Regions from separate parts of the Ectobacillus polymachus genome, predicted to be linked through region 2. Evidence: riboswitches for the same ligand, from Rfam matches in the RefSeq annotation. Region 2 holds a riboswitch; the other holds the start of a gene.
The links. Region 2 has a riboswitch for magnesium ahead of ACM5BR_RS01360 (magnesium transporter CorA family protein). Riboswitches for the same ligand answer to the same signal wherever they lie in the genome.
Positions count from the first base shown of each region.

Region 1: it holds a riboswitch for magnesium, as region 2 does, so the genes downstream of both, ACM5BR_RS11875 (Nramp family divalent metal transporter) here and ACM5BR_RS01360 (magnesium transporter CorA family protein) in region 2, are expected to answer to the same signal.

Region 1 covers NZ_JBLREB010000002.1:258,028-267,605, forward strand. The annotation lists gene ACM5BR_RS11830 (NADH-quinone oxidoreductase subunit M) at 1-68, shown strand, start outside; gene nuoN (NADH-quinone oxidoreductase subunit NuoN) at 81-1,595, shown strand; gene ACM5BR_RS11840 (DUF1146 family protein) at 1,684-1,923, shown strand; gene ACM5BR_RS11845 (YwmB family TATA-box binding protein) at 1,987-2,700, shown strand; gene murA (UDP-N-acetylglucosamine 1-carboxyvinyltransferase) at 2,736-4,028, shown strand; gene ACM5BR_RS11855 (hypothetical protein) at 4,377-4,541, shown strand; gene ACM5BR_RS11860 (hypothetical protein) at 4,692-4,994, shown strand; gene ACM5BR_RS11865 (nuclease-related domain-containing protein) at 5,447-6,406, opposite strand; gene spoIID (stage II sporulation protein D) at 6,535-7,536, shown strand; M-box (ykoK) riboswitch at 7,659-7,828, shown strand; gene ACM5BR_RS11875 (Nramp family divalent metal transporter) at 8,219-9,578, shown strand, end outside.
Region 2 covers NZ_JBLREB010000001.1:285,378-294,955, reverse strand. The annotation lists gene ACM5BR_RS01385 (hypothetical protein) at 1-33, opposite strand, end outside; gene ACM5BR_RS01380 (hypothetical protein) at 302-733, shown strand; gene ACM5BR_RS01375 (glycosyl hydrolase family 18 protein) at 1,000-2,157, shown strand; gene ACM5BR_RS01370 (radical SAM protein) at 2,373-3,470, shown strand; gene ACM5BR_RS01365 (CoA-disulfide reductase) at 3,831-6,287, shown strand; M-box (ykoK) riboswitch at 6,415-6,584, shown strand; gene ACM5BR_RS01360 (magnesium transporter CorA family protein) at 6,867-7,841, shown strand; gene ACM5BR_RS01355 (hypothetical protein) at 8,016-8,657, shown strand; gene bioF (8-amino-7-oxononanoate synthase) at 8,689-9,578, opposite strand, start outside.

The sequences.
Region 1 (9,578 bases), on a different contig from region 2:
CTATCGGGGTGGCTCCTCAAATACTCGGCGGACCGCTTGATTCCGCACTACAAATGGTTGGGAGGTAGGATAGAGTGGATATGCACACGTTAATGAGCATAAATTGGGGCCTTATGATGCCGGAGATTATTATTGCCACCGCCGCCATCCTTCTATCGCTCCTTGATTTATTCGCCAAGGATACTTTTAAACGAAAGAACTTAGCATATGTCGCTTTAGCTGCTATTATTCTTTCATTTGTTTCTCTAGTCTTTCAGTACGGACAACCAGCTGGCGACATCATAAATGGATCTTTCGTACTAGACGGTTTTTCGAAGTCATTTAAAACCTTGCTTCTCATCGGATCTGCTCTTATTCTTCTTCTTGCGGTAAGCGATACGAAGGAAAGAAGCATTACGGACGAAAGTGAGTATTATTTCTTATTTTTAACAGCCCTTCTCGGAACGATGTTTATGGCGTCAAGTAATGACCTCATTACATTATTCATCGGACTTGAAATGCTTACTCTTTCATCATTTGTTTTGGTTGCGATTCGCAAAAAGCGTCTTGCTTCCAGCGAAGCAGCGATGAAATATGTGATTAATGGCGGTATTTCTACAGCTATTACGCTGTTTGGTTTCAGTTATTTATACGGTCTTACGGGAACGACGAATGTGATAGAAATGCGCACGATCCTTTCCCAAGGCGTAAGCGGTGATCAGCAATTGCTTCTATCAATTGCCTTCATCCTTTCCTTCGTTGGTTTATCCTTTAAGCTTGCGACTGCGCCATTTCATATGTGGGCGCCAGACGTATACGAAGGGGCGGCAACACCTGTTACTGCATTTCTCGGAACGATTTCGAAAATCGCAGGCTTCATTATCGTGATGCGTATTTTCATCTTAGTCTTCACAGGTATTCCAGTGAAGGAAGGAACAGAATCGCTCTTTATGAGCTTGCAAATGTTCATCATTGTGCTTGCATCTGTAACGATGATCGTCGGAAATACGGTAGCTCTCAAGCAACGCAACGTAAAGCGTTTGTTCGCTTATTCAGGAATTGCGCACGCTGGTTACTTGCTCGTACCGTTCCTATCCATATCACCGTTTACACTTGATAGTATGTGGTTTTACATGGCTGCCTACTTACTTATGAATATTGGGGCATTTGCCATAATTCATGCATTCATTCGAAATGATGGGCATGAAGATATTAGCATGTTCGCAGGGCTTTACAAGCGCTCACCAGGCATTGCTTTTGCTATGACGATCTTTATCTTGTCATTAGCAGGAATCCCAGGAACAGCCGGATTTATCGGGAAATTAAACATCTTTGTTGGCGCCTTTACATCGCAGCCTGTACACTACGTACTGCCAGCGATTATGATGCTAACAACGGTCATTTCCTATGTGTATTATTTCCGAATCCTGCAGCTTATGTTCTTCCGCAGTCCTGAAAAGGAAACGAAGCCAGAGATTCCATTTAATATTGGATTTGTCATCGTTCTATGCGTAATCGGAACTGTACTTCTCGGTGTATTTCCATCGATTGGCTACAACTTTTTCCATGATACATTTCCGCTTACGAAAGATTTCTTTTTCACTGGCGCAAAATAAGAAAAAACGTGGTACAATAAAATATGAACTGAAAAAGTGTAGAGCTTTTACTCTACACTTTTTTCATTGCTGATGGAAGGAGGAAAACATGGAAGTGGTACAGTTTGGACAGCAAGCACTCATATCCATCTTCTCACATTTACTCTTTATTACGATTACATGGTGGGCGCTTCAAGGCATTCATTTAGAGAGGATTATGAAGAAGGGAAAAGTCCTGCAAACAAAAGTATTATTATTACTACTTACGATTGCTGTCGGAACGACCGTTAGCAACTTTTTCTTAGATTATTTAGGATACTCCAAGAGTCTGACGTATCTTTTTAAGTAAATTTTGTCTGAGTATATTTCCTCCCCGCCGCGTCAAAAATGGACGTAGAGAGGGGATGAACGAATGCGTACTGTCACGATGGTCATTTTCATGGTAGGGGTAAGTGTCGTATTGATTTTTGCCGGCTTTAGCCGGACACAAGCTGTAACGCCGCAAGAGCAGCTATCCAAAATGCGTGCTGTTTTGGAGGCAAACGATGCGGTTATGCAGGATTGGACGATGACTGAAAAACAAGAAGATCATACAGTTTATGATATACATACATTTCATGCTCTTCTTCAAAAACTGGAACATGACTTACATGTGACAGATTGGACATTCGAAAACTCAGCAGAAGGATATAAAGCAACTGCAGTAAAGAATTTCTCTGATTACAAAGAAAGATTGGTTGTAACTTGGATTAAAGAGAATACTACCAATACAACCTTTATTATTCACGAAATAACAGGAACGAAGTGGGACGATTCCACTGCTGTGATGATTAATAAAATTTTTAGTCAAAAATCCACAATTTATACTTGTATTCGAGCCATTTCGAGTGATAACATGGAAGGTGTTTTGTTAACTAGAGCGAAAAGCATCCTTCAAGGATTAGATGCAAGGCCAGTAGAGGCTACGCAGGAAAGAGCATTTGTATCCATCTCTGCATATACTGGGAAGTGGAATGACGCTCTTACAATCCAAAAAGAGAAAATCAATGTGCAAGTCGCATTGCGAAATGCAGACAACAAGACGACGATTGTGATTGGCACACCAGTGATTACGTCTGAATATTGAATAGATGTTAAATTTTTGACACGGAGGGGAATACCTTGGAAAAGATCATCGTCCGTGGCGGGAAACAGCTAAACGGTTCAGTGCGCGTAGAAGGCGCAAAGAATGCAGTTCTGCCTATACTCGCTGCATCCTTATTAGCGAGTGACGGAAAAAATGTGTTATTCGATGTACCAGCTCTATCCGATGTGTATACCATCAACGAAGTGTTGCGTCATTTGAATGTAGATGTTGTATTTGAAGATGGCCATGTCGTAATTGATGCACAGAAAGAGCTGAATATTGAAGCACCATTTGAGTACGTTCGAAAAATGCGCGCGTCTGTACAAGTTATGGGACCGCTCTTAGCTCGCAAGGGTCATGCCAGAATTGCACTGCCAGGCGGATGTGCAATCGGATCACGTCCGATTGATCAACATTTAAAAGGCTTCGAAGCAATGGGAGCAAAAGTAAGAGTAGGAAACGGATTTGTCGAAGCATACACCGACGGAGCATTACATGGAGCAAAAATCTACTTAGACTTCCCAAGCGTTGGTGCGACAGAAAACATAATGTCAGCTGCCGTCCTCGCACAGGGAACTACTATTATTGAAAACGCAGCAAAAGAACCAGAAATTGTCGACCTTGCAAACTTCTTAAATGCAATGGGAGCAAAAGTCCGCGGTGCCGGCACAGGTGCCATTCGCATCGAAGGAGTTACTACATTATATGGAGCGAAGCATCATGTTATTCCGGATCGCATCGAAGCTGGAACATTTATGGTTGCTGCCGCTATCACAGGTGGTAACGTTCTAATCGAAAATGCAGTACCTGAACATTTACGTCCGCTTACTGCCAAAATGGAAGAAATGGGTGTAACGATTATCGAGGAAGGCGAAGGCCTCCGCATAATCGGACCAAAAACTCTAAAAGCAGTCGACGTAAAAACCATGCCACATCCAGGATTTCCTACAGACATGCAAGCCCAAATGATGGCACTCTTGCTTCGAGCAGAAGGTACTAGCATGATCACGGAAACGGTATTCGAAAACCGCTTCATGCACGTAGAAGAATTCCGCCGGATGAACGCCGACATAAAAATCGAAGGCCGTGCGGTCATTCTAAACGGACCATGTGAACTTCAAGGAGCAGAAGTCACCGCCACGGACCTCCGTGCAGCCGCTGCTCTTATCGTAGCCGGTCTCGTAGCAGATGGACATACGCGAGTAACGGAACTGAAGCACTTAGACCGCGGTTATGTGAATTTCCACAATAAGCTTGCTGCATTAGGTGCGGACATTGAACGGATTACAGAACAAGAAATCAAGCAGGTATCGGACGTACATGCTTAAGATTTTTGAGGGAACCCTCTCGCGCGAACGCGCGGGAGGGTTTTCTTTGTTTTGGGGGGGAGGTGGTAGGAGGTTGATAGGTTGCGAGGGTACGTGGTTAGGTAAGAGGTTGATAGATTACGATGGTATGTGGTTAGGTAGGAGGTTAATAGATTACGATGGTACCATACGAGGTATGGTGTATTGTTTGTGAGAGAGAGGAAAGAGCGAGAATACAGAGGTTTAACGGCGGAAATGAGGTATCTAACGGTGAAAAATAGAGGTTTAACGGCGAAATAGGATGAGGTAACGGCAAAAGGAGAACAGAAGGAGAGGGAAAGAGGAGCACCCCGGAGTTTAACGGCGGAAATGATATATTTAACGGCGAAAAACAGAGGTGTAACGGCGAAACAGGAAGAGGTAACGGCAAAAGGAGAACAGAAGGAGAGGGAAAGAGGAGCACCCCGGAGTTTAACGGCGGAAATGATATATTTAACGGCGAAAAACAGAGGTTTAACGGTGAAAAGGGCATAGGTAACGGCAAAAGGAGAGCAGAAGGAGAGGAAAAGAGGCCCTCCCCGAAGTTTAACGGCGGGAATAAGGAATTTAACGGCGAAAAACAGAGGTGTAACGGCGAAACTAGGACGAGGTAACGGCAAAAGGAGAGCAGAAGGAGAGGAAAAGGTGAGATCTCCGAAGTTTAACGGTGGAAATGAGGAATTTAACGGCGAAAAGTTAAGGTTTAACGGTGAAACAGGCATAGGTAACGGCGAACGGGGAGCAGAAGGAGAGGGAAAGAGGAGTACCCCGGAGTTTAACGGCGGAAATGATATATTTAACGGCGAAAAACAGAGGTTTAACGGTGAAAAGGGCATAGGTAACGGCAAAAGGAGAGCAGAAGGAGAGGAAAAGAGGCCCTCCCCGAAGTTTAATGGCGGAACGGAGGTATTTAACGGCGAAAAAAGCAGGTTTAACGGCGAAACTTGATGCGGTTACGGCGAAAAGGGTCCTGATCAAGAGGAAAAGAAGGTCTCCCCGAAGTTTAACGGCGGAAATGAGGAATTTAACGGCGAAAAACAGAGGTGTAACGGCGAAACTAGGATAGGTAACGGCGAACGGGGAGCAGAAGGAGAGGAATAGAGGATCCCCCCGAAGTTTAACGGCGGAAATGGTGTATTTAACGGCGAAAAACAGAGGTTTAACGGCGAAACGGGCATAGGTAACGGCGAACGGGGAACAGAAGGAGAGGAAAAGAGAAGGTCCCTGAATTTTAACGGCAGAACTGCTGCATTTAACGGCGAAAAACAGAGGTGTAACGGCGAACCCGGATGAGGTAACGGCAAAAGGAGAACAGAACGAGAGAAGGGAGCAGGAAACTAGTGTTTAATGGACAAAAAAAGAGCCGTTCCGTTAAAACGGTAGCTCCTTGTAAATTTACTCTATAGGGGCAGCTGATATACCCTTTGTTTTTTCATGCCGGTATGAGATAGGTTCATAGAACCGAGTAAGTATTTGGCTACGTTTTTTGATTCGATATGCAAGAATTTTCGCATGTTTCGATTTGTGATGGTGGGACCAAATAGTAGTGCATAGTCATGGAGCGCAGTTAAGTGTGCATGTTTAGATGTGTGTCCGCAGGTTGGGCAGAGCCAGGTTCCTCTTACTCTGTTCATGGGGATGGATTGGCATTTGTCGCATTGGACTCCGGTTATTACATCGGATTTGGGGATGCCATAGGTGCTGAGAATGTCAGTTTCTAAAGGCTGATGATTTTGTAATAGCTGGGTAGATAGTCTCGCAATCTGTTTCGCGGTGAGTACCTCTTTTCGGTATGCTTTTTCAAAGTTCCTTACGTGTAAGGGGAGTTTGGCATTGTGAATGACTTTGTTGTAGATACTTCTGTTATTTTCTGAGGTTTCGATTATAGATCGCGGGGAGCTGATGACAATTAAGGACTCCAGTGGGATGGTTGTGTATTTATGGTGATGTAGCCATCTCTTTAAATTTTCGCATTGTAGGTTAATCTGGAGGATGGGGTCTGGGAAGGCTTCTTTTTTTTTCTCTGTTTTTCGGATAAGTTGGTTGAAGTTGGTATCAAAATATAGGGTGCCTGTGATATTTTTTACTTCAATTATAAGAATGAAATATTTAGAGAGTATGAGGGTGTCTAGTTGAAAGTGGCGGGTTTCGCTATAGAGGCGCAAATCGTGGAAAATGTGGTAGTGATCTTGCAGGTAGCTGATGGAGTAGTCCATTTCGCATTCGCCTTTGTAGCCAGCCATTCGTTTTGCTAGATTGTCAGTGATAGATAGTCGGATTGCGTGTTCAAGTGGAAGTCTTCGAAGTAAGGCTTCCAGCTTTTTTACATAGAGGGGAACGCTTCGAGGTTTTTTAATCATACTGATCCTCCTTATTTTGTTAGTAACATATTTCGCCATGAATAGATTTTTTCCTGTTAGAAATTCCGTTCTAAACGCTCGTCCAGTTCCATAAGTATTATCATGAAGTCTTTTTATGGAGGATACTGATGAAGGTAACGAAACCCATTTTCGTATTTCTTTCAAGTGTACTGGTTGTAGTCGTAGTTATTCCTAGCTTATTAGTACTATTCCCCGCAAAGTCGAAGGAGCCGGTGAAGCAAGCCCCGCTTACTGCTTCTGCGCAGCCTACGCCGAGCGCCGTTGAAGTGGCTGTGTTTCGGAGCGGGCAGAATAAGGTGGATCGTATGCCGATTGAGAGTTATGTTGCAGGGGTTGTGGCAGCTGAAATGCCTGCAGATTTTGAAATGGAGGCATTGAAGGCGCAGGCTTTAGCGGCGCGTACATTTGTTGTGAAACGGATGCTAACTGGTCAATTACTAGCGAACAACGCGAACGTAACGGATACGGTTGATAACCAGGTGTATAAAAATGAAGAGGAATGGAAGACGCTATGGGGTAAGGATTACGATTGGAAAATGAAACGTGTGAAAGATGCAGTAAGTGCAACGACTGGACAAGTGCTAACGTATAACGGGGATCCGATTACTGCTTCCTTCTTCTCAATGAGCAATGGGTACACAGAAAACGTAGAGGATTATTGGGGCGGGACCTCGCCGTATCTGCGCAGCGTCGAAAGTCCTTGGGATAAAGATGCCCCTAAATTTACGAGTGAACAGCGAGTGAGTGTATCGGATTTTCAAAAGAAGCTTGGTGTTCAAGTGTTGGCGAATGGAACGGTGGGAACGATTGCCGGGCGCACTGCCGGGCAGCGTGTAAAAAATGTTGATTTTAACGGGAAAACGCTATCTGGGAAAGACATCCGTGAAAAGTTAGGTCTCCGTTCCTCCGATTTTACATGGAAGCAAGAGGGCGGCATGATTACCATTACGACTAAGGGATTCGGGCACGGCGTTGGCATGAGCCAATATGGCGCGAACGGCATGGCCAAATCCGGGAAATCCTACAAGGACATCGTCCAGCATTATTACCAGGGCGTGGCCATTTCCAATCTAAGTGATTTTGAAGGGAAACTCGTTGTGAAAAAATAAAACAGTTGAGCAAGCCGTAAGTATCGTATCAATTGGTGAATCGATAGTTGAGTAATTTTTGTATAGACTCTTTCTTACCCCCCATGCTATAATTAATGAGTTAAAAGGATACATTTAGACGCTACAGTTCTCGTTAGGCGAGGCGTCTGTGTAAACATAGGCCACTGCCCGGAAATGTCGAAAGACGCCAATGGGTAGAACAGGTATTGCCGGATTAAGGCTTTACTTAAGGTGGCTGAGTTGTAAAACTCTACGTTGCACAGTGCTGAAGCTATAGCTAGGGGGATTTAGAGCTGCATGTTATTTAATTTGTCATGCATCCCCCTGTTTAGTAGAACAGGGGGTTTTTTGCGTTTCCCCGGGTCGCCTAGGATAGGCTTGTTATTTTAATAATGAAAAGAGCTTATCTGCCGTTACACAGTGAAGATTGTAGCGCATATACTAAATGGATTCAAACAACATGAAGATTTTTCCCGGTTAGAAGATTGTGGTGGATTCGAATATCAAATAAAGGAGTTGAGGAATGAATGCCAGACAGTGGTCAGTCGGGAGACAGTAGTAAGCGGAGGAGTAATAGTGCTGCGCGCAACAGATATGTCAAATAGAATAGAAGAAAGATAGTATTGGCGTATGTGTTGCGCGTAGTAGCTCCTCCGATAGAAGAGATAAGGAGGAGAGCGAGATGAGTCAAGTTAAGAAAGCGGCGGTTTTAGACCATGCACATGTTGGGGATATTCATGGTGCGTTTGGTTCCATTTCTCAGCACGATTTAGATCCACGGAATGATTTTCGTTCCCGTTTGAAGACGTTGCTTGCGGTTATGGGTCCAGGTTTGATTGTAATGGTTGGGGATAATGATGCAGGTGGTGTGGCAACGTATGCACAAGCAGGGCAAAATTATGGCACGAGCCTATTATGGGTTTTGCTTCTGCTCATTCCTGTGTTAATTGTTTGTCAAGAAATGGTTGTACGGCTCGGCCTTGTTACGGGTGTTGGCCATGCACAGCTTATTTTCAATCGGTTCGGTAAGTTTTGGGGTTGGTTTTCTGTTGGGGACTTATTTCTTGTTAATTTCTTGACGATTGTAACGGAGTTTATTGGAATTAGCTTGGCGATGGCTCATTTTGGTGTGAGTCCCTATATAAGCGTTCCGGTTGCAGGTGTTATGCTTATTATGTTTACGATTTCCGGCAGCTTCCGCAGCTGGGAGCGGTTTATGTATTTGTTTATCATAACGAATTTTATTGCCATTCCGATGGCATTTATGGCGCATCCAACGCTTACTCCGATTATGACGGGCTTTTTCGTTCCTCATATTCAAGGTGGATTGAACGGCAATGTTATGCTTCTCATCATCGGAATTGTTGGTACAACAGTAGCACCTTGGCAGCTATTCTTCCAACAATCCAATGTCATTGATAAACGACTTACTCCACGTTGGATGAAATATGAACGTGCGGATACGATTATTGGAGCATTCGTTGTTGTTATTGGGGCAGCAGCGCTTATTATTACGACGGCGTTTGCGTTCCAAGGAACACATTTTGCGGGTAACTTTAATGATAGCGGTGCGGTTGCATCAGGACTTACCAGCACGCTTGGTCCTGTTGTTGGCAACATCTTTGCCATTGTGCTTTTGAATGCATCTATTATCGGTGCAGCAGCGCTTACGCTTTCTACTTCTTATGCGTTCGGTGACGTATTTATGGTGAAGCATTCCCTTCACCGTTCTTGGAAGGATGCAAAGCTTTTCTATGCTGTGTATGTTTTCATTATTGCTGCAGCAGGAGCGATTGTCCTTATTCCTCATGCTCCGCTTGGTTTGATTACAATTCTTGTGCAAGCATTAGCAGGGGTACTCCTTCCTAGTGCGACTGTGTTTTTAGTTCTTCTTTGCAATGATAAGCATGTACTTGGTCCATGGGTAAATAAACCATGGCAAAACGCAGTTAGCATGGTGATTGTAGGTGCACTGGTTATGCTGTCACTTATTTTAGCAACAACGACTATTTTTCCAGATATCAATGTACCGATGCTTGTTG
Region 2 (9,578 bases):
CGACAGCACAATAAGAAACAGAATTTTCTTCATTTGTAACCCCCTTGTTTTTGTATCAAAACTTATGATTGTATGTATTATCCAATTATTTGAAAATCCCTTTCTTTTTTTCCTCTTTTCTATGAATCTTTTTGAAAAAATGTTTAAATACCATTTATACTTTTTTCTGTGAGATTAGGACTAAAAAAACAAATCAAAGCAATCATGTTTGTTCGCCTATTTTCTAAACAGATAAGCTCTCTTCCTTTCTTTCGGCATAGTCTGTAAAGAATCAGAAGTATTTTAGGAAGCAGGTGAAAATATGACATTCAATTCTCAACGTATTATCGGCTTTCCTGGTATGGGTATGGGTCCTGGTATGGGTATGGGTCCTGGCATGGGTATGGGTCCTGGCATGGGTATGGGTCCTGGTATGGGCATGGCTCCTGGTATGGGTGGATTCCCTGGCATGGGCATGACTCCTGGTATGGGCGGATTCCCTGGTATGGGCATGACTCCCGGTATGGGCGGATTCCCTGGCATGGGTATGGCTCCTGGTATGGGCGGATTCCCTGGCATGGGCATGACTCCTGGTATGGGTATGATGCCTGGCATGGGTATGACTCCCGGCATGGGTATGACTCCCGGTATGGGTATGACTCCCGGTATGGGTATGACTCCCGGTATGGGCATGATGCCTGGTATGGGTATGACTCCTGGTATGGGCATGATGCCTGGCATGGGTATGTTTTAACTGTAAAATCTACCATATAATCTATTTTTATATGATCTAGCCTGTAAAGTAAGTTTCCAGAAAAAATGCAAATGAAAAGCGTGGAAAAATCCGTGAAACAAAAAACTATTTCGTGAGATGGCTCTTTAGTCATCTCTTTCTATATGACAAAAAGACCTTTAGATAGCCCCTTGAAACTACGTTAACAAGAAATAATCATAAGTTGTCATCATATACTTATACAGGGAAAAAGTCTTCCCTATAATTACTGAACCGGAGGTGCTTGCTTGCAGAACGCGTATATTCGACCTGCTCGTAAACAAAGTCATATCAAGGTTATTAAACATATGGTAGTATTTCTGGCGATTCTATTATCCATCGTTATTTTCATACCTGCTCTAATTGTGAATATATCAGAAATTCCGTTACGATTTACCTATCCGTCTGTTACTCCCATTACTCATCAAGCGAGCGCTTCAAAAAACGTAAATCCGATTCCGCCGGAACAACCACTCTCAAACTCTGGAATTCAGTTGGGATGGACGGGAAATCAGATAAATACGAATACATTAGCTCGTTACAAAGGGCTGAACATAATATCGCCTCCAGCTGGTTCGATAGACAAACAATTTCATCTACATGTCAGTTCAAATCCTCTAACAAATGAAACGCTGCATAACCAAAATCAACACGTCTGGGCACGAATCACGATGGGACAAGATGTAAAGCAAACCATACATGAGCTTCTCGCAAGCCCTTCCAAATCCGATTCTCTTATTAAAAGTATGAATCAAGCAGCTCAACAAAACCATTGGGATGGTATTAACTTAGATATTGAAAATGTTAGTAATCAAGATAGGAATGCTTTTTCACAATTTATTAAAAACATATCATCTACTTTACATCAATCCCATATTATCCTTTCCATTGATATTCCGGTGGATGTAAAAGCAGGAAATGATTCCTCTCCCTTCGATCATCAAGTTCTTGGGCAATATTGTGACTATATAGCCTTAATGGGATACGATGAACACTGGTCTACAGATCCCAATCCTGGACCGATAACATCCTTACCTTGGTTAACCAACGGACTAACAGAGCTTATGCAAACAGGGATTCCTGCTAATAAAATTATCTTAGGGCTTCCAGCCTACACAAGAATTTGGAAACAAAACCAAACAGCAATGCTAGCGGATCCTGCTTATCCATTTCATTACGTTGAGCAGCAATTACTACAAAATCATCGGACACTAAACTGGGACCCTCAATTGGGTGAATATTATTCATCCTACCGCGACAACAATCATAATGAATATAAAATCTGGCTTGCAAATGAAAAATCTCTACAAATCTATCTTACCCTTATTTCAAAGTACCATTTAGCTGGTTCTGCGATTTGGAATCTGGATATGATAGATACGACGACTTGGAATAAACTATATTAATTGAGAGTACTAGCATAAGTTATTAAAAAAATTACTATCATAAAAAAAATAAATATCATTGCAATAAGGAAAAATAGTTCGTTCAATATATTGTTATACCTTTAAACAGTATATGGTGTTTTCTCCCTTATAATAGGAAATGTTTATCCTTATGGGAAGTAAGCACCCACTGATGGAGGTTTCACTTTATACTTTGACGAAATGAGGAAAGCTATATGACCAGATTAGAAACGGCAGAACATTCTATGAAGAAACACCCCTTTATGAACGTACATACAGGTCCTCGTTTAATTTTCTGGGAGCTTACTCAAGGTTGCAACTTAAAATGCATTCATTGCCGAGCAACTGCACAACCAGAACGCGCACCGGACGAATTAACGGAGAAACAAGCCTATCAGGTGATTGATGAAATTGCAAAATTTGAAAGAAAACCCATCTTAATTTTAACAGGAGGAGAGCCGCTCTACCGTCCTGATTTTTTTGAAATTGCCAGCTATGCAACCAAACAAGGAATTTCTGTAGCAATGGCTTCTAACGGGACTTTAATTACTGCTGAGATTGCCGAGCGTGTGAAACAAGCCGGCATCAAACGTGTTGCGATTAGCATGGATGGACCTACAGCTGAGATTCATGACGGATTTCGTAGTATACCCGGTGCATTTGAAGCAGCTTTAAAAGGTGCCCGTCACATAAAATCACAAGGGATTGAATTGCAGTTTAATACAACCATCACAACGCATAACGTTGCTTATTTGGAAAACATGTTTGAATTAGCAAAAGAGATGGAAGTACATGCACTCCATATATTTATGCTCGTTCCAGTCGGATGCGGAATGCAAATTGTCGAAAGTAATATGCTTAGCAGCACAAAATACGAACAAGTATTGCAATGGTTTTATAATCGTTCTCGAAATGCTTCTTTTGAAGTTCGAGCTACATGTGCTCCGCATTACTACCGTATTATGAGACAAGAAGCAAAGAAAAATGGAGAACGGATAACGTTTCAAACGCACGGAATGTCTGCTGTCACAAAAGGATGTCTTGGCGGAACAGGTGTATGCTTCATTTCTCATAAAGGAGATGTAAGGCCGTGTGGGTATCTCCCTGTAAAAGCAGGCAATGTGTTAGAGCAATCCTTGCAATCGATTTGGAAGGATTCTGAAGTATTTCAAAACCTGCGTGATCCGTCTTTACTAGAAGGGAAATGCGGAACATGTGAATTCACAAACGTCTGCTCCGGATGCCGGGCACGCGCTTACTATGCAGAAGGAAATTATCTTGCGGAAGAACCGTATTGCATATATAAAGCGTAAAGTTCAATTAAAGTACGAGTATAGCCAATCTCATATTTCAAGAGATTGGCTATTTGATTTATCCCGCTTTAACGGGCAGTAAGACCCCCACTTCAAGGCTTAGAGAAATCGGAGAAGGCTAAGTGGGGGACAACTGCCCGTAAAAGTCCGATTCGTTCAACTAACCCTCGGTGAAAACCCCCACCGAGGGAAGTTTCACTTTATTAAAATTCATATTTTTGTAAAAGAATGACTTCGAATGTGATTGACTCTTACTTTTATATTCATTAATATACCTAAGTAGGTATGGTATATAACGATGTTCTTTTTACCTATTTAACATACTTCTAGAGATAAAACACAAAAAAAGGAGTGTTACAAATGACAACAGGAAAGAAAATCGTCATTGTCGGGGGAGTCGCAGGAGGTGCAACAGCAGCTGCTCGCTTGCGCCGTTTAGATGAACAATTTGAAATCGTATTGTTTGAACGTGGAGAATACATTTCGTTTGCAAACTGCGGTTTACCATATTATATTGGCGGCAGCATTGATTCTCGGGATAAATTACTGCTCCAAACCGTAGAAAGCATGTCTTTACGTTATCATATAGATATTCGTAACTTTAGTGAAGTGACAAACATTATCCGTGATAAAAAAACAGTTACAGTCAAACATGTACAGACAGGAGAAGTATATGAGGAGAGCTACGATGTGTTACTTTTATCTCCTGGTGCACAGCCAATAAAGCCTAAAATTCCTGGTATTGATGACGCAACCAATCTGTTTACACTGCGTAATATTCCAGATACCGATAAAATCAAACAGTATGTCGAATCGCATCATATTGAAAAAGCTGTTGTTATTGGTGGGGGATTCATTGGAATTGAAATGGCAGAAAACCTATGGGAACTTGGAATTCACGTTTCTCTTGTAGAAATGGGGAATCAAGTAATGGCTCCTGTTGATTATGAAATGGCAGCTATGCTCCATGAGCATATACAACAAAAAGGTGTTCAGCTTATTTTAGAAAATGGTGTGAAAGCTTTTGAAGAGAATGGAAGAAAAGTAATATTAAACGATGGCGACGTATTAGATGCAGATATGATTATTTTCTCCATTGGAGTAGCGCCTGAGAATACATTAGCAAAGGAAGCTGGATTACCTTTAGGGGTACGAAACACCATTAAAGTCGGGCCAACTCTTCAAACAGAAGATCCTTCTATTTATGCAATTGGAGATGCTATTGAAGTTACAGATTATATTAATGGAACGCAAGCAATGATTCCGCTTGCTTGGCCTGCAAACCGCCAAGGGCGTTTAGTTGCCGACCATATTGCTGGGAAAGATGTGAAGTACAGCGGCACAATGGGAACATCCATTGCAAAGGTTTTTGATTTAACGGTTGCATCAACTGGCAATAATGAAAAAACGTTAAAGCGCTTAGGATTACCATATCAATCCATCCACATTCATCCTAATTCTCATGCAGGCTATTATCCTGGCGCAACACCTATTTCCTTAAAATTATTGTTCCACCCAACGGAAGGAACCATTTACGGAGCACAAGCAGTCGGTACAGATGGGATAGATAAACGGATTGATGTAATCGCGACAGCTATCAAAGGGAAATTAACCGTTCAAGATCTGCCAGATTTAGAGCTCGCATATGCTCCTCCCTATTCATCTGCAAAAGATCCTGTAAATATGGCCGGCTATGTAGCATCGAATATTATGGAAGGTATGGTTGAAATTGTTCAGTGGCATGAGATCGATGAGATTGTCCAAGCTGGTGGACTACTTATCGATGTTCGCGAACCTATCGAACGAGAAATGGGCTGCATTCCAGGCTCTGTTAATATTCCGCTTGATTCACTACGCGAGAAATTAAGTGAATTACCAAAAGATAGAACCATCTATGTCTCTTGCCAAGTTGGGCTACGAGGCTACTTAGCAGTACGTATCTTACAACAATATGGATGTAAAGCAATCAATCTAGATGGCGGTTATAAAACATATAAAACTGTATTCGGAAACAAACAAGATAATCAACCAAAACAGAAAGCCGGCCTTATGCCTGTTTTGCAGGAGGAAATACCTATGAATACAGCAAAAACAATAACCATTAATGCCTGTGGTCTTCAATGTCCCGGTCCTATTATTCAAGTAACAAAACAGATGGAAAAATTACAGCTAGGTGATTTACTTGAGGTATCTGCTTCTGATCCAGGGTTTTCCAGCGACATTGCAGCTTGGTGCAAACGTACCGATAATACACTCCTTTCTTCTTCCTTCGAAAACAAAGTTGTAAAGGCTGTAATTCAAAAAGGTACGGTAAACTGTCCTACCGAGCAATCTGCTCCTCAAACAAAAGACGGAGCTACAATCGTAGTATTTAGCGGAGATCTGGATAAAGCATTGGCTTCCTTTATTATTGCTAATGGAGCAGCTGCAATGGGTAAAAAAGTAACGATGTTCTTTACATTCTGGGGATTAAACATTTTAAGAAAAGAGGCTGCCCCTCGTGTAGAAAAGGATTCTGTAGAAAAAATGTTTGGTATGATGATGCCAAAAGGTCCAGATGAATTACCGCTTTCAAAAATGAATATGGGCGGTATGGGCACGAAAATGATGAAGCATGTCATGAATAAGAAAAATGTCGCTAGTCTCCCATCATTAATTCAAACCGCTCAGCAAGCTGGTGTAAAGCTTATTGCATGCACCATGAGTATGGATGTAATGGGAATTAAAAAAGAAGAATTACTCGATGACATTGAATATGCAGGAGTGGCAACTTATTTAAGCGACACAGAAGATGCTGGTCTTAACTTATTTATATAAATTGAACTTCCCTCGGTGGGGGCAGTTATCCCCCACTTAGCCCTTTTCAATTTTTCTTACGAACACAAACAATCGATAAAAAATTGACGCTTATTTCTAGCAATGTTAAAATTATTTAGGAATTATAATAGGTCTCTGTTAGGTGAGGCTCCTGCATAGAGAAATGCTACTGCCCAAAAATGTCGAGAGACGCCAATGGGTCAACAGGAAAGATCGGAGAGAAGGTCTTTTTTAATGTAGCTGGTTATTCATATCCTACGCTATGCAGTGCTAAAGCTCGACGAGGGAGAGGCGCGGTTAACATCGGTTTCTAATGAGAATGCTTATTAGTACGTGATTACTTGCTTTGTTTAGCCTTTACTCGTCCATGAGTAAAGGCTTTTTGTTGCTACTGCCCTTCTTATTCAATCAACCTATGGATATACAATCATTTTTTTGGAGGTGGGAATATGGACTCGGACCATGCCAGGTTAAGTCATACATTATATAAAGGTACAAAACGAGGTAGGCTGAAGTCCTATTCCTCTCTTAGACAGGAATGAAACTTCCACCATCTCTATTAACATGAGGTGAATCATTATGATAAAAACATATTTTTATAATGACAAAGAACAACGAGTATACAATGATATAGAGCTTGGCAGTATTCAATCTTGTTTATCCGAACCAGGAAATTTATTATGGATTGATTTATATGACATTAAAGCAGATGAAATGTATGATATTGCTGATATTTTTGGATTTCATCCATTAGCTATCGAGGATTGCCTTCATGATAGCCCAAGAGCCAAAGTAGATGATTATGAACAATATAAGTTTTTTGTCTTTCACGCTCTCCGCTATAATGAAGAAAGCGATGATAATGAAATTTCTACTTTAGAATTAAATGTGTTTTTAGGTCCAAATTACGTAGTAAGTATTCATAAAAGCAAGCTTCTCTGGCTGCGAAAAATGGATGCAGTTTGTTCCGTAAGCTCTAAATATATGAGAAAAGGACCCGACTTTCTCCTCTATACTTTAATTGATGGAATAACGGATGAATATTTCCCTGTCTTAGACCGTATTAGTGTTCGGATTGACGAACTGGAAGATGAGATGTATGAAGAAGGAGCAAAGGAAGTCACTGAGGAGTTCCTCGCTCTCAAACGTACGATTATTTTAATTCGTCGTGTCATTTTACCGCAGCGGAGAATCTTTTTAGCAATCAATGGTCGGTGGAAATTTGATATTCACGAGGACAATATTCCATTCTATACAGACTTAATTGACCATGTTGAGCGTATCGTGGATTCAACTGAAACGTATAGAGATTTAGTAAATAGTGCCTTAGAAACGTACTATTCTATTATTAATGCAAAATCCAGTGAAAAATTAAATGTCCTTACGATCATCTCGACAATCATGCTTCCTCTTACATTCGTTACAGGATTTTTCGGTATGAATGTCCCATTACCTTTCCAAGGTTCACCTATTTTCACGGTTGTTATTTTTCTCAGTCTGATTGGACTCACCTTAGGTATGTGGAGATATTTCAAAAAGAATCAGCTTTTGTAATAAGAAGAGAATAGAGGTCCTCTTCACTCTTTTTGTCTATCCTTCAGAAGGAGAAGGAAGAGAATTCCTAAAAATAAAATATGGACTATCCGCTATGGTCACGTTGTATAATACTAATAGCGATTTATCGATTATTTTGTATCATTACTAATTCTAGGGAGAGTTTTTAACGAAATGAGTTCACACATAATTCAAGTTATTGTTCCGATTGTGCTTTATATTACAGTAACCTTATTTTTCCGAGCTAAGCTCAAAACAAAATGGTTTTGGTCGATGCTTATTGGGGCCTGTGCTTCTTTTTTACTAACCTTTATTATATTTAAATCTGCAGGTACACCAACCAATACCGATGTGCCTCAACCTCAGCAAGCACAAAGCCAAAGCACATCGCAGCAGGACACAACAAAGCAAGCAGCATCCAATCAGTCAACTGCTGCAAGTACAGCTGCCATCGGTACGAGATTCCAATATAATGCTACCCTAAAAGAAGTTGAGCAGGCACTTGGAAAACCAGTTAAAACGATAGATGATTACTGGGCGGGATATCGTCTTGTTAAATTTGATGGCGAATCATATCTCTTTAACAAACAGGACAAAGTAGTTGGAATGTATATTACCTCTCCTACTATTTCTATTTTCGGTGCCAATATTGGGATGACTCAATCTGAAATTGCTAATTCTCTTGGTAAGGCTGTAGATACAAGATTGGAAGGTACGACCTACTACACAAAATATAAGCACGATGGAAGTAGCATCTCTTTTGCCTCAAAGACGAAAAATGGAAAAATCGAGTATGCCATTGTTGTAAAAGAATAAAACGAAACAAAGGAGTAGCACGTAGGTTGTGCTACTCCTTTGTTAATGTTTGAAAAACAGATAGTAAATGAGCAATCTGCTCGTCTGTATGCGTAGCCATCAAGGCAAGTCGCAAGCGGCTGCTGCCTATTGGAACGGTTGGTGGGCGTATAGCTGGAATATATATATCTTCTTCTAGTAAGGACTTTGAAAAGGATACAGCCTCTTCAGCGTCTCCTATCATAATTGGAATAATAGGCGTGATACCAGCTGGGACTTTATACCCCATTCCTTGCAATTCCTTTCTAACGCGAATGGAAATCTCCTGCAATCTGTGAACCCGTTTCTCACTTTGCTGCAAGAGATGGATACTTTCCTTCGCTGCCGCAACTATTCCTGAAGATAGCGAGGTTTGAAAAATAAAGGTTCGTGCCTTCTGTCTTAAGAAACGAATCAAAACATCACTTCCGCAAACAAAGCCCCCTTCACTTCCCAATGCCTTACTCATCGTACCGATCGTTATATCGACCTTTACTCCAAAATAATCTGCACTGCCGCGACCATGTGATCCGATTACACCAGTGGCATGAGCATCATCCACAATCACAAGTGCATTGTATGAACGTGCAAGAAAAGCAATATCCGGCAGCGGTGCAATATCTCCGTCCATACTAAACACGCCATCTGTTACAATGTATTTTCGCTGTACATCACGGTACTTATATAATTTTGACTCTAGATCCCTTATGTCAGCATGACGATATACGACTGTTTTCCCTTTGCTTAGACGACAGCCATCAATGAGGCTCGCATGGTTCAGTTCATCGCTAAAAATCACGCTTCCTTCCGTTGCCAAGGCTGTAATCGTTCCAACATTGGCAAGAAATCCACTTGAGAAAATGAGCGCTGCCTCCGTCCCTTTAAATGCTGCAATGGCTTTTT